One region of the Priestia sp. JV24 genome, then DNA from elsewhere that is predicted to be linked to it. Evidence: riboswitches for the same ligand, from Rfam matches in the RefSeq annotation. Region 1 holds a riboswitch; each other region holds the start of a gene.
What was found. Region 1 has a riboswitch for thiamine pyrophosphate ahead of thiC (phosphomethylpyrimidine synthase ThiC). Riboswitches for the same ligand answer to the same signal wherever they lie in the genome.

Region 1 (3,285 bases):
TCCTAATAAATTAATGAAACGATCTTTAAAAATAACTACTACTGCTAAGATCGAACCTAGCTGAATAACAATTTTAAATGTATTAGCTACTGGAGATGAAAATAATTCTTTGGAATTTAACCACAGGTCATCCACAATAATCATATGCCCAGTTGACGAAACAGGAGCAAACTCTGTTAAACCTTCTACAATCCCTAAAATGATTGCTACAATAATTTCCCACATAAAGCTATGTACCTTGCCTTTCTTTCAAATTAATAAGCTTATCGCTTCGTTTTACATGCTCAACTATTTTCCTATTTTGACACTTGCTTTTTTATCATAATTGTTAAAACTATGAAATACAATGTGTATTTGCAAAAAGATAAGAATCTTTAATAATTCGTAATAAAAACCTTACATGCTATAATCAAAAAACACGATATCAGCTTTTATTTATTTTAGAAAGCAGTCACTATGTTCGGTATAAATTCCGGTCCCTTAGCTAAAAATGAATCATCTAGACTATTTTTCTTTAGTATAAAAAATGACTAAATCATTATGTTTTTTCCATCCCCTTTACTGTCATCTATCATTTTAATCAACTAGTGCTTGCTTATACGACATATCCCCTAAGTAATTTGAAACTTTTTTCTCTCTTTTCTCGTATATAGTAGTATCTTTTTTAGGAGGCTTTTTACTATGAATGGAAATGTACGTACAATGAAATGGGTCACTGCTGGGTATGAAGCCTTGCTGGGAATTCCTTTAATTGGCGCGGGGATTGTTATGGGCTTTAGTTATACTCCTCTTTTTATTGGATTTATTCTTCATGCTATCACGCTCATTTTAGCTAATAGACGAGGGTTATCTGCGTATGGAAACATACTAGGGATTGTTACTTCACTGATTGCTTGGATTCCATTTTTAGGGTTTATCATGCATATTATTACAGCTATTGTGATTGCAATCGATGCTGCTAGACAACGCTAATTGTCTAGCTTTTTTTATTTAAGGGTTGATTTTTTACTGAATGATGGTAAACTTAAGCCGTAAATTGAATAATTTGAATGTTATTTCTACTAGGGGTGTCTGATAGCTCAGACTGAGAGAAGAGTGCAATAAAACTCTTTAACCCTTTGAACCTGATTTGGGTTATACCAGCGGAGGGAAGTAGTCTTGAAAAGAATAGTATATGTTTATTCTTTTTTCGCCTATTCCATCGGGTTCTGTCTATCACAGAACCCGATTTTTTTATGGTTCGGTATAGCTACACTTTATGCGAAACCGGAGGAATATGTAATGTCAAAACAAAATGTATCAGTTTCTATGAAAAAGCCTTTTCCAAACAGTCACAAAGTATATGTCCAAGGATCTAGAGAAGACCTTAAAGTGCCTATGCGTGAAATTCATCAGTCTCCTACTACAGGATCTTTTGGGGAAGAAGAAAATAGTCCCGTACGTGTATACGACACGAGCGGTGTTTATACAGATCCCTGTTATGAAATTAATTTACAAAAAGGATTACCGGCTCTGCGTGAAAAGTGGATTGCAGAACGAAACGATGTAGAAACATATCAAGGCCGTACGGTTCAGCCACAGGATAACGGGTATTATGATGGTGATCCAAGAGATCAGTATGAGCGCTTTATCACTAATCGTTTACCTTTGCGCGCGAAAAAAAATCAAAATGTAACGCAAATGCACTATGCAAAAAAAGGAATCATCACGCCCGAAATGGAATTTATCGCTATTCGTGAACAGATGGATCCTGAAGTCGTGCGTGAAGAAGTAGCAAGAGGACGTGCGATTATCCCTAATAATATCAATCACCCTGAGAGCGAACCGATGATTATCGGCCGCAAATTCCATGTGAAAATCAATGCTAATATCGGAAATTCAGCTATTCGTTCAGCTATTGAAGATGAAGTAGAAAAAATGACATGGGCAACGCGTTGGGGAGCCGATACAATTATGGATTTATCAACAGGAAAGGATATCCACACAACGCGCGAATGGATTATCCGCAACTCGCCTGTTCCTGTAGGGACCGTTCCTATTTACCAAGCGCTTGAAAAAGTAAAAGGTGTAGCAGAAGATCTAACGTGGGAAGCATATCGCGATACATTAATTGAACAAGCAGAGCAAGGTGTTGATTACTTTACTATTCACGCAGGTGTACTTTTACGCTATATTCCTCTAACAGCGAAACGTACGACAGGTATTGTTTCACGCGGAGGATCCATCTTGGCGCAGTGGTGTTTAGCTCATCATGAAGAGAACTTTTTATATACTCGCTTTGAAGAAATCTGTGAAATCTGTAAAGCATACGATATTTCTATTTCGCTTGGCGATGGGCTACGTCCTGGTTCCATTGCAGATGCCAATGATGAGGCACAGTTCGGTGAATTAGAAACGCTTGGTGAATTAACTAAAATTGCTTGGAAACACGATGTTCAAGTTATGATTGAAGGCCCTGGACATGTCCCTATGCACCTCATCAAAGAAAACGTAGATAAACAAATGGAAATATGCCAAGAAGCTCCCTTCTATACTCTTGGACCGCTTACAACCGACATCGCTCCAGGCTATGACCATATTACATCAGGTATCGGGGCTGCAATGATTGGCTGGTTTGGGACAGCTATGCTTTGCTACGTAACGCCAAAAGAACATTTAGGTCTGCCAAATAAAGAAGACGTTCGAGAAGGCGTTATCACCTATAAAATTGCTGCGCATGCCGCTGACCTAGCAAAAGGCCATCCAGGAGCACAAAAACGCGATAACGCGCTGTCTAAAGCAAGATTTGAATTTAGATGGAATGATCAATTTAACCTGTCACTAGATCCAGAGCGCGCAAAAGAATATCACGATGAAACACTTCCCGCTGAAGGTGCTAAAACAGCCCATTTCTGTTCAATGTGTGGACCTAAATTCTGTTCGATGCGTATTTCTCAAGATATTCGTAACATGGCTCAAGAAAATGAAAAAGATGTAAACGAAGTAAGAAAAGAAGGAATGAAAGAAAAAGCTAAAGAGTTTGTTAACAGTGGTTCAAATATCTATCAATAATGAAGTAGAACAGCTTAAAGAACAAATTAAGCAGCTTGAAAGAAAGTTATTATTTGTTCAGCAAAATTGTCAGCACATTATCGTTGAATCCTCACATTCTTCCGTAAGACGCTGCATTAAGTGTTTCTATCAGCAAGAAGCAAAAGCTGAGCCAGAAATATTTTAGTTGAAGAAAAATCCGAACGATTCATCGTTCGGATCTTTTCATTGTGATGGTAAACGTAGACTTCATAT
Region 2 (3,285 bases), on a different contig from region 1:
TCCACTCACGATAAAACTCATTGTTAGCTCCAGGCTTTTCACTGAGTTCTTTTCCTATTTCCCAGTAGCTCCACATACAAGGCAAAAGAGCCGCCACTAATTCAGCTAATGTTCCGCTTTGACCAACGTGCAGCATATAGTGTGTGTATGCAAGCGTTGTAGGAGATGGCTGCGCTTTTTCTAATTCTTTTTCGCTGATTTCAATTTTCTTGGCATACTCACGGTGCAGGCTCATTTCTTCGTTTAATGTAGAATCCAAAAGTGCAGCAAATTTCCCCATCGTTTGAAGATCGGTAGCTTTCATGGCTCCAATCGCAAATAATTTGGCATAATCAATTAGGTAAAGGTAATCTTGAATCATGTAAAAGCGAAACTTCTCCTTTTCAAGCGTTCCGTCTCCCATTCCCTGTACAAAGGGATGATTATGATTTTGACGCCAAATAGGCTGCAGCTTTTCGTATAATCGCTCACTAAATTTCATGATGATCACTCCTTATGCGTATGCAGCCACGTATAAATGAACTGCACCATCACTTTTGTATATTGAATAAGCTGATTCATATCTAATTGTTCATTCACAGCATGTGCATTTGCTAAATTCCCCGGACCGTAAATAGCCGCAGGAATCCCCGCATCAGCTAGCCAACCGCCATCTGTTACGCTAGTTGACACATCGATTGGAGGCTTTTTCCCTTCAATTTGTTCATGAGTATTTGCAAGCAGCTGTACTCCAGCATGATTTTCATCAATTTCTAATGACGGGAAGATTTCTCCTCTGTCTTCAATCATTGATGTGCCTCCCCATTCAAAGGTTGGCAGGTTATCTTTTAACCATGGATCTGCTTTTGCAATAGCTAAAATGTATTCTTCCACTTCTTTTGATACTTGGTCGTATGATTCATTGGGATAATAGTGAACGGTGATCCACAGCCTGCATTCATCTGCAATAAACGCAGCATGCCTTCCCCCTTCGATTACTGCTGGATTAATCGTATTTGTTCCCGGCAAAAATCCTGGATAGCTTTTTGTAACAGCCCAGTGGCGCTCCAATTCTTGCAGCCCTCCGATCACTTTTGCCATCTTTTCAATAGCACTCGCAGCTAACAGCCCTCCTCCAGCATGAATCATACTTCGGCGTGTACCGTCATGATAGGTTTTACTGCTTTTTATCGTAATCCATCCCGTGATCACTCCGCCTTGACCTTGAATATGTAAATCACTCGTATCGGCAACAAGCGCAAAGTCAGCTGTATATCCTTTCTGACAGCATTGCAGCGTACCTGCCTCTCCCACTTCTTCTCCTACAACGGATTCAAAAATCAAGTCTCCCGGCAGTTCGATTCCTGCTTCTGTTAGAAGCTGAACTGCAAATAATGCTCCTGCCAAGCCGCCTTTCATATCAGCAACTCCGCGTCCGATTATCATGTTGTCTTTTACCACAGCTTCAAACGGATTTGTCTCCCACTTTTCATTTTCTTGTACCTCAGCTACATCCATATGCCCGTTAATAATTAAGCTTTGATAGTCAGCTGATTTTTTCCCTTTTAACGTGCCCACTACAATAGGATCGTTGCAATATAAATCCCACATATCGATGGAAAAACCGCAGTTTTTAAGGAAATCCGCTACGTAGCGCTGCGCTTCATGAGAATTCCGTGCAGGAGGCGCCGGCGTTTTATATGAAACAAGCGTTTTTAATAACTGGACTAGCTCCCCTTTGCGCTCCTCTACCTGTTTGACAAGCAAATCAATTGTTTCTTCCATGTATGACACCTTCCTTTACGCATAAAAAAACACTTCTTTCGCAGGAAAGAAGTGTTTTTGTTTATATACAAAAAATTATTATAACGAGTTCGTAAGGAAATACCATACAAAACATCCATTACAATACCTCTTTCCTACGCTAGTATTACCTAGTTCAGGTTATAAGGGTTAAGACTTCTCGTCTCTCTCAGCTTAGAAAGCACCCCTAGTGGCGTTGTATCTCTATAAAATTAAACGATTATCATATGTTTACCTGTAATAGTTTTATCATAGTAAAGCGTTTTATTCAATAGAAAGGTTCATTATTCAGCAATGAAAATAGTTTCCTTTTTAGGAAAACAAAAAGCACACACCTTTTCAAGCAGTGTGTGCTCTTTACTTTTATAAGCTTACTAGTTAACTATCGGCTTCTTTAAAAATACATCGTTTTTCCATTCAGACAGGAAGAAGCGCAAGTTTTTGCCCCGGTCTCACTAACGAAAGCAGCTCATGATCTTCTTCTATCACATACCCAATCACATTCACATTAGCATTTGCAGGCAAATTCGTTTTAGCTATTTGAACCTCTCCTCTGTAACGTCCGTAGCCATCATTGTCCATTGTAATTGCTCCCATTCTGCGTTCTACTGTATGAAATGGCGGCACTGGTTTTACAGATCGAGTATCAACTAAACGCAGAACGTCTCTTGATACATCCGGACGCACGCTGTACGTTCCCTCTATATGAGGTGAACGAATGCGCAGCGGAATAATGCGGCTTTCTTGATATTGAACCAAACGCTTTAATAAACTTGAACCGGCGCATGGATCTCCAATATAAACCTCTGCTACTCCGCATCCGTATAAATCTACTGCAGAAGTAAAAGGACATCTATTACGGTCTTTTTCTCTAGTAGGAAGACCTTGATAAACAGGGCCTCTTTTTTCGTCTTCTCCAGGAATATAAGCGCAGACTGGAATACGAAGTTCATTAAATAAATCTGTCTGCTGTTGAAAAAACGTTTCTTCAAGCCCTGTTTCAGGCCGCGGATAAAAATTATGCCATGCAAGCAGCTGATGATGATGAAGACCTGCAGATAAGAGTGCTTCAATTTCTTGTTTGGATAACGTACTTGCATTAACAGCAATATAAAATTCATTCGCAAGCGAAAGAGTTTCTTCTGCGCTAAAGCCATCGTCTAGTCTAATACCAGATACGCCAAGTGAAGATAGCGACATAAGGCTTTCAATACCTAAATGAACTGGCGTATGCTTAGATACGTCTGCATACACGCTTATTCCACAATCTCTAGCCACATGAAGCAATTCTTTTGCCCGTTCAGCCAAATCTCCTTTTTCTTCTGGAATGTGAAGCGAAGTGAATGCACGTGTGACGCCGCACTCACTCGCTTCTATTAATTTTTTGGGGGCATCACTATCATTTAAATAAAACGAAATGCCAATCATTCAAACTCCCTCGCCATTTCATCGTTAAATCCAAAGAAATAGGTACAAATAAAGCCTGCCGCGTAAGCAATAACT
Region 3 (3,285 bases), on a different contig from region 1:
TAATGTTACTCTCTCCTCTTCTAAACTCAAAACTCACCTGATTAGTACTGTACCATAAATGCAGAAGAAAATCATTCCCGTTTTACTTTTTTCTATAAAACGATATCTATATAGAATAGAAAAAATGAAGAAGCAGCTGCTTCTTCATTTTAAGTTTGATGTTTCTATTCAAAAATCATTCTCTGTACGATGATTCGTCTCCGCGATAGGCTTCTTGATTTGATATTTCTTCAATATGCATATGCCCTTCTCTCTCTAAACGAAGAACCGTACGCTCTGCATCTTCATAGCTCTCGCATGTCACTTGTTTATATTCCATATCATCTTTATCTGTGTAAGCAACTAAATATGTTTCCATTTTAACTCCTCCTATATAACCTATATGTAACGTATTTTGCCTTTTTCGTTTATTTCTAAACATATAGGCTCCAAACATAAAGCCTAGCATACTATAGTAGCGGAACTTCAATTTAAAAAAGTTGAATTTTTCATTATGCACCGATGCAATATGGAGGTTACACTTATGACATTTATTTTATCATTCGTACCAATTGTTGTTCCTTTTGGTATTTTAATTAGCTTAATTGCTTTTACAGCTGCTTTTTTACAATCAAAAGAGCATCATAAAAAGCTCTAGCTTACAAAAGCTAGAGCTTCTTTTTAAAAACGTCTATAGCGTTTAATCAATCCCACAATAATGGCAATTGCTAATAAAACAACTAAAATGATGACAGTAATGACAATTGGCTGATTTCCACTTTGCTTCACTGCAATGGCAATATAAGCCCAAATAAAAACAAGCGGATAAACAGCGTCTCGGTTTTTTAATGTAAACATAATGCCCAGCACAGCTCCTACCAGCAGCATAATAATCGTCCATGTTAACTCGTTTAAGCCAATCAAGTGCTGTATTCCATTTGCTTGAAATACGACAAACACATTGACAATAGTCGCAACAGAAATCCATCCAAGATAAAGCGAAATCGGCAGACGCATAAACCATGTCGTCATTCGAGAATGCTGAATAGTGGAATACACAATCATTAATGTGCCTAGAATAAAGAGCATAACTAAAAGAGATAACTTATAGTAATCGTTTTGGAAAATAAAGATCCACGCACTATTTAACAAACAGTTTAGAAAAAACCAAATGCCGATACGTGCATATATTTCCTTTTGATCTTCTCTTGCAAAAAATTGGCGTATAACCCAAATGGTTAATAATAAATAAATAACGCCCCAGATAGCAAAGGCATAACCCGCTGGTGTAAACAACGTAGGAACTTGCGCAGAAGCTTCTCCCGTTGTTTTGCCTCCTATTGGAATGGCATTTGCTAAATAATTCACAAGTAGTGTAATAGCCAAGCCTACTGTATTTAATACAGCATACAAACGAAATTTCGCCATTTTGTTCTCTCCTTTCTTCTATTTATATGGGAGTGTTTCGGAGACGAAAACGGCTCTTCCCTTCATTAATACCTCTTCTTCCCTAAAAATATGCATTTTTAACCAAAAATGATTAAAAACAGCTTTAAGAAATTTCCTCTTTAAGAAAGAAAAGTTGTTAGCACACAATTCCCCATAACGCTTTCTATTTTTCAGAATATATGGTAAGTTAAACGTAGATTAATAGGAAGTCCACTAGGGGTGCCACCGGCTGAGACAAGTTTTCTTGATCCCTTTGAACCTGATCTGGCTCATACCAGCGTAGGAAAGTGGCAATGTTCAGTTTTTTACTGTCCTTTGCCACTCCGTTTATAAACGGAGTGTTTTTTATTTCCTTTATGTGCTTGTTTGTGACTTCCTCATATTAAAGGAGGATTTTGATGTCATTTTCATCTCAATTAAGACAAGAAGCAAACTATATTTACGAAGCCATTTTTAACCATCCTTTTATTAAAGGAATTGCTGAAGGAAACGTGCCAAAAGAAGCGCTTATTCACTACGTTTCTCAAGATTACGAATACTTAACAGCATTTGTTCGCATTTACGGCGCTGCTTTAACAAAATGCCGCACGCGTACCGAAATGGAAGCCTTTAATGCCGGCATTTCTACGGTATTACATAGTGAAGTACACCCTCACAATAATTTTTGTGAAGTAGCAGGCGTACGTTATGAAGACCTTCACACTGAGACGCTTTCACCGACGGCCAGCCACTACATTAACCATATGACAAGTGTTGCGCATACAGGCAGCTTAGCAGAAATCATTGCAGTGCTTCTTCCATGTCCATGGACGTACGTTGAAATTGGCCAGCGCATTACAGAACAAGTAAATCCATCTCCTTCTCATCCTTTTTATGAATGGATTCAGTTTTATAATAATGAAGAAATGAATGGCACAACACAATGGTTTTGTAACAAGCTTGATGAACTCGCCGAACAAGCGACTGAAGAAGAACGTAACCGTATGAAAGATCACTTCATCAAAAGCTGTGAACTGGAGTATTTATTTTGGGAAATGGCATATACCCAAGAAAAATGGCCGCTTTCTCAGCTTTTACTTTCAAAATAACGAAAAAGCCTCCTATCAGGAGGCTCTTTTATTTCAATAGTTTTTTGATCATTTTCAAGCTTTGTTTTTCCGAAGGATAGCGGAATGACAAATCAAACTTGGTTGTTTGAGACAGCATGCTTTTAAAATGAGTGAATGTCTGAAAGCTGTCTTTTCCATGATATTGACCCGTGCCGCTTTCTCCCACTCCGCCAAACGGCAAATATGGCGTAGCGATATGCATAAGCGTATCGTTTATACAGCCTCCTCCAAATGAAAGGCGCTCCGTTATCACGTTTTGCACATCTTCACTTTCTGTAAATAAGTAAAGAGCTAACGGCTTAGCTTTTTCTTGAACTTTATGAATGACTTCGTCTAGTGTTTCATATTCAATCATAGGAAGAATAGGCCCAAAGATTTCTTCTTGCATAACATCTGATGTCCAGCTTACTTCACTTAACACCGTAGGTTCTATTGTTAGCGTGTTTTTATTGTACCTGCCTCCAACTATAGCATTTCCGTCTTTTAAAAACTCAACTAGCCGAGTAAAATGACGCTCACTGACAATACGGCCGTAGCGGTTGCTTTCAAGTGGATTACTACCGTAAAATTGAGAAATTGCTTCGCGAAGTTTCTCTACAAGCTGCGCTTTCACTTTTTTATGCACGAGCAAATAATCAGGAGCAACGCACGTTTGGCCTGCATTCATCCCTTTACCAAACATAATTCGCTTCGCTGCAAGATCTAGGTTTGCGTCTTCATGTACAATGCACGGACTTTTTCCGCCTAG

Region 2: it holds a riboswitch for thiamine pyrophosphate, as region 1 does, so the genes downstream of both, OK414_RS04350 (acetylornithine deacetylase) here and thiC (phosphomethylpyrimidine synthase ThiC) in region 1, are expected to answer to the same signal.
Region 3: it holds a riboswitch for thiamine pyrophosphate, as region 1 does, so the genes downstream of both, tenA (thiaminase II) here and thiC (phosphomethylpyrimidine synthase ThiC) in region 1, are expected to answer to the same signal.

Annotation. Positions count from the first base shown of each region.
Region 1 is NZ_JAPCIN010000008.1:29,460-32,744, reverse strand. It holds gene OK414_RS02135 (undecaprenyl-diphosphate phosphatase) at 1-225, opposite strand, end outside; gene OK414_RS02130 (hypothetical protein) at 682-972, shown strand; TPP riboswitch at 1,054-1,168, shown strand; gene thiC (phosphomethylpyrimidine synthase ThiC) at 1,282-3,051, shown strand; gene OK414_RS02120 (hypothetical protein) at 3,029-3,217, shown strand.
Region 2 is NZ_JAPCIN010000010.1:293,411-296,695, reverse strand. It holds gene tenA (thiaminase II) at 1-481, opposite strand, end outside; gene OK414_RS04350 (acetylornithine deacetylase) at 487-1,764, opposite strand; TPP riboswitch at 1,879-1,981, opposite strand; gene OK414_RS04345 (MupG family TIM beta-alpha barrel fold protein) at 2,200-3,210, opposite strand; gene OK414_RS04340 (PTS transporter subunit EIIC) at 3,207-3,285, opposite strand, start outside.
Region 3 is NZ_JAPCIN010000015.1:315,789-319,073, reverse strand. It holds gene OK414_RS10950 (hypothetical protein) at 176-358, opposite strand; gene OK414_RS10945 (TspO/MBR family protein) at 661-1,407, opposite strand; TPP riboswitch at 1,634-1,731, shown strand; gene tenA (thiaminase II) at 1,827-2,516, shown strand; gene OK414_RS10935 (aldehyde dehydrogenase) at 2,545-3,285, opposite strand, start outside.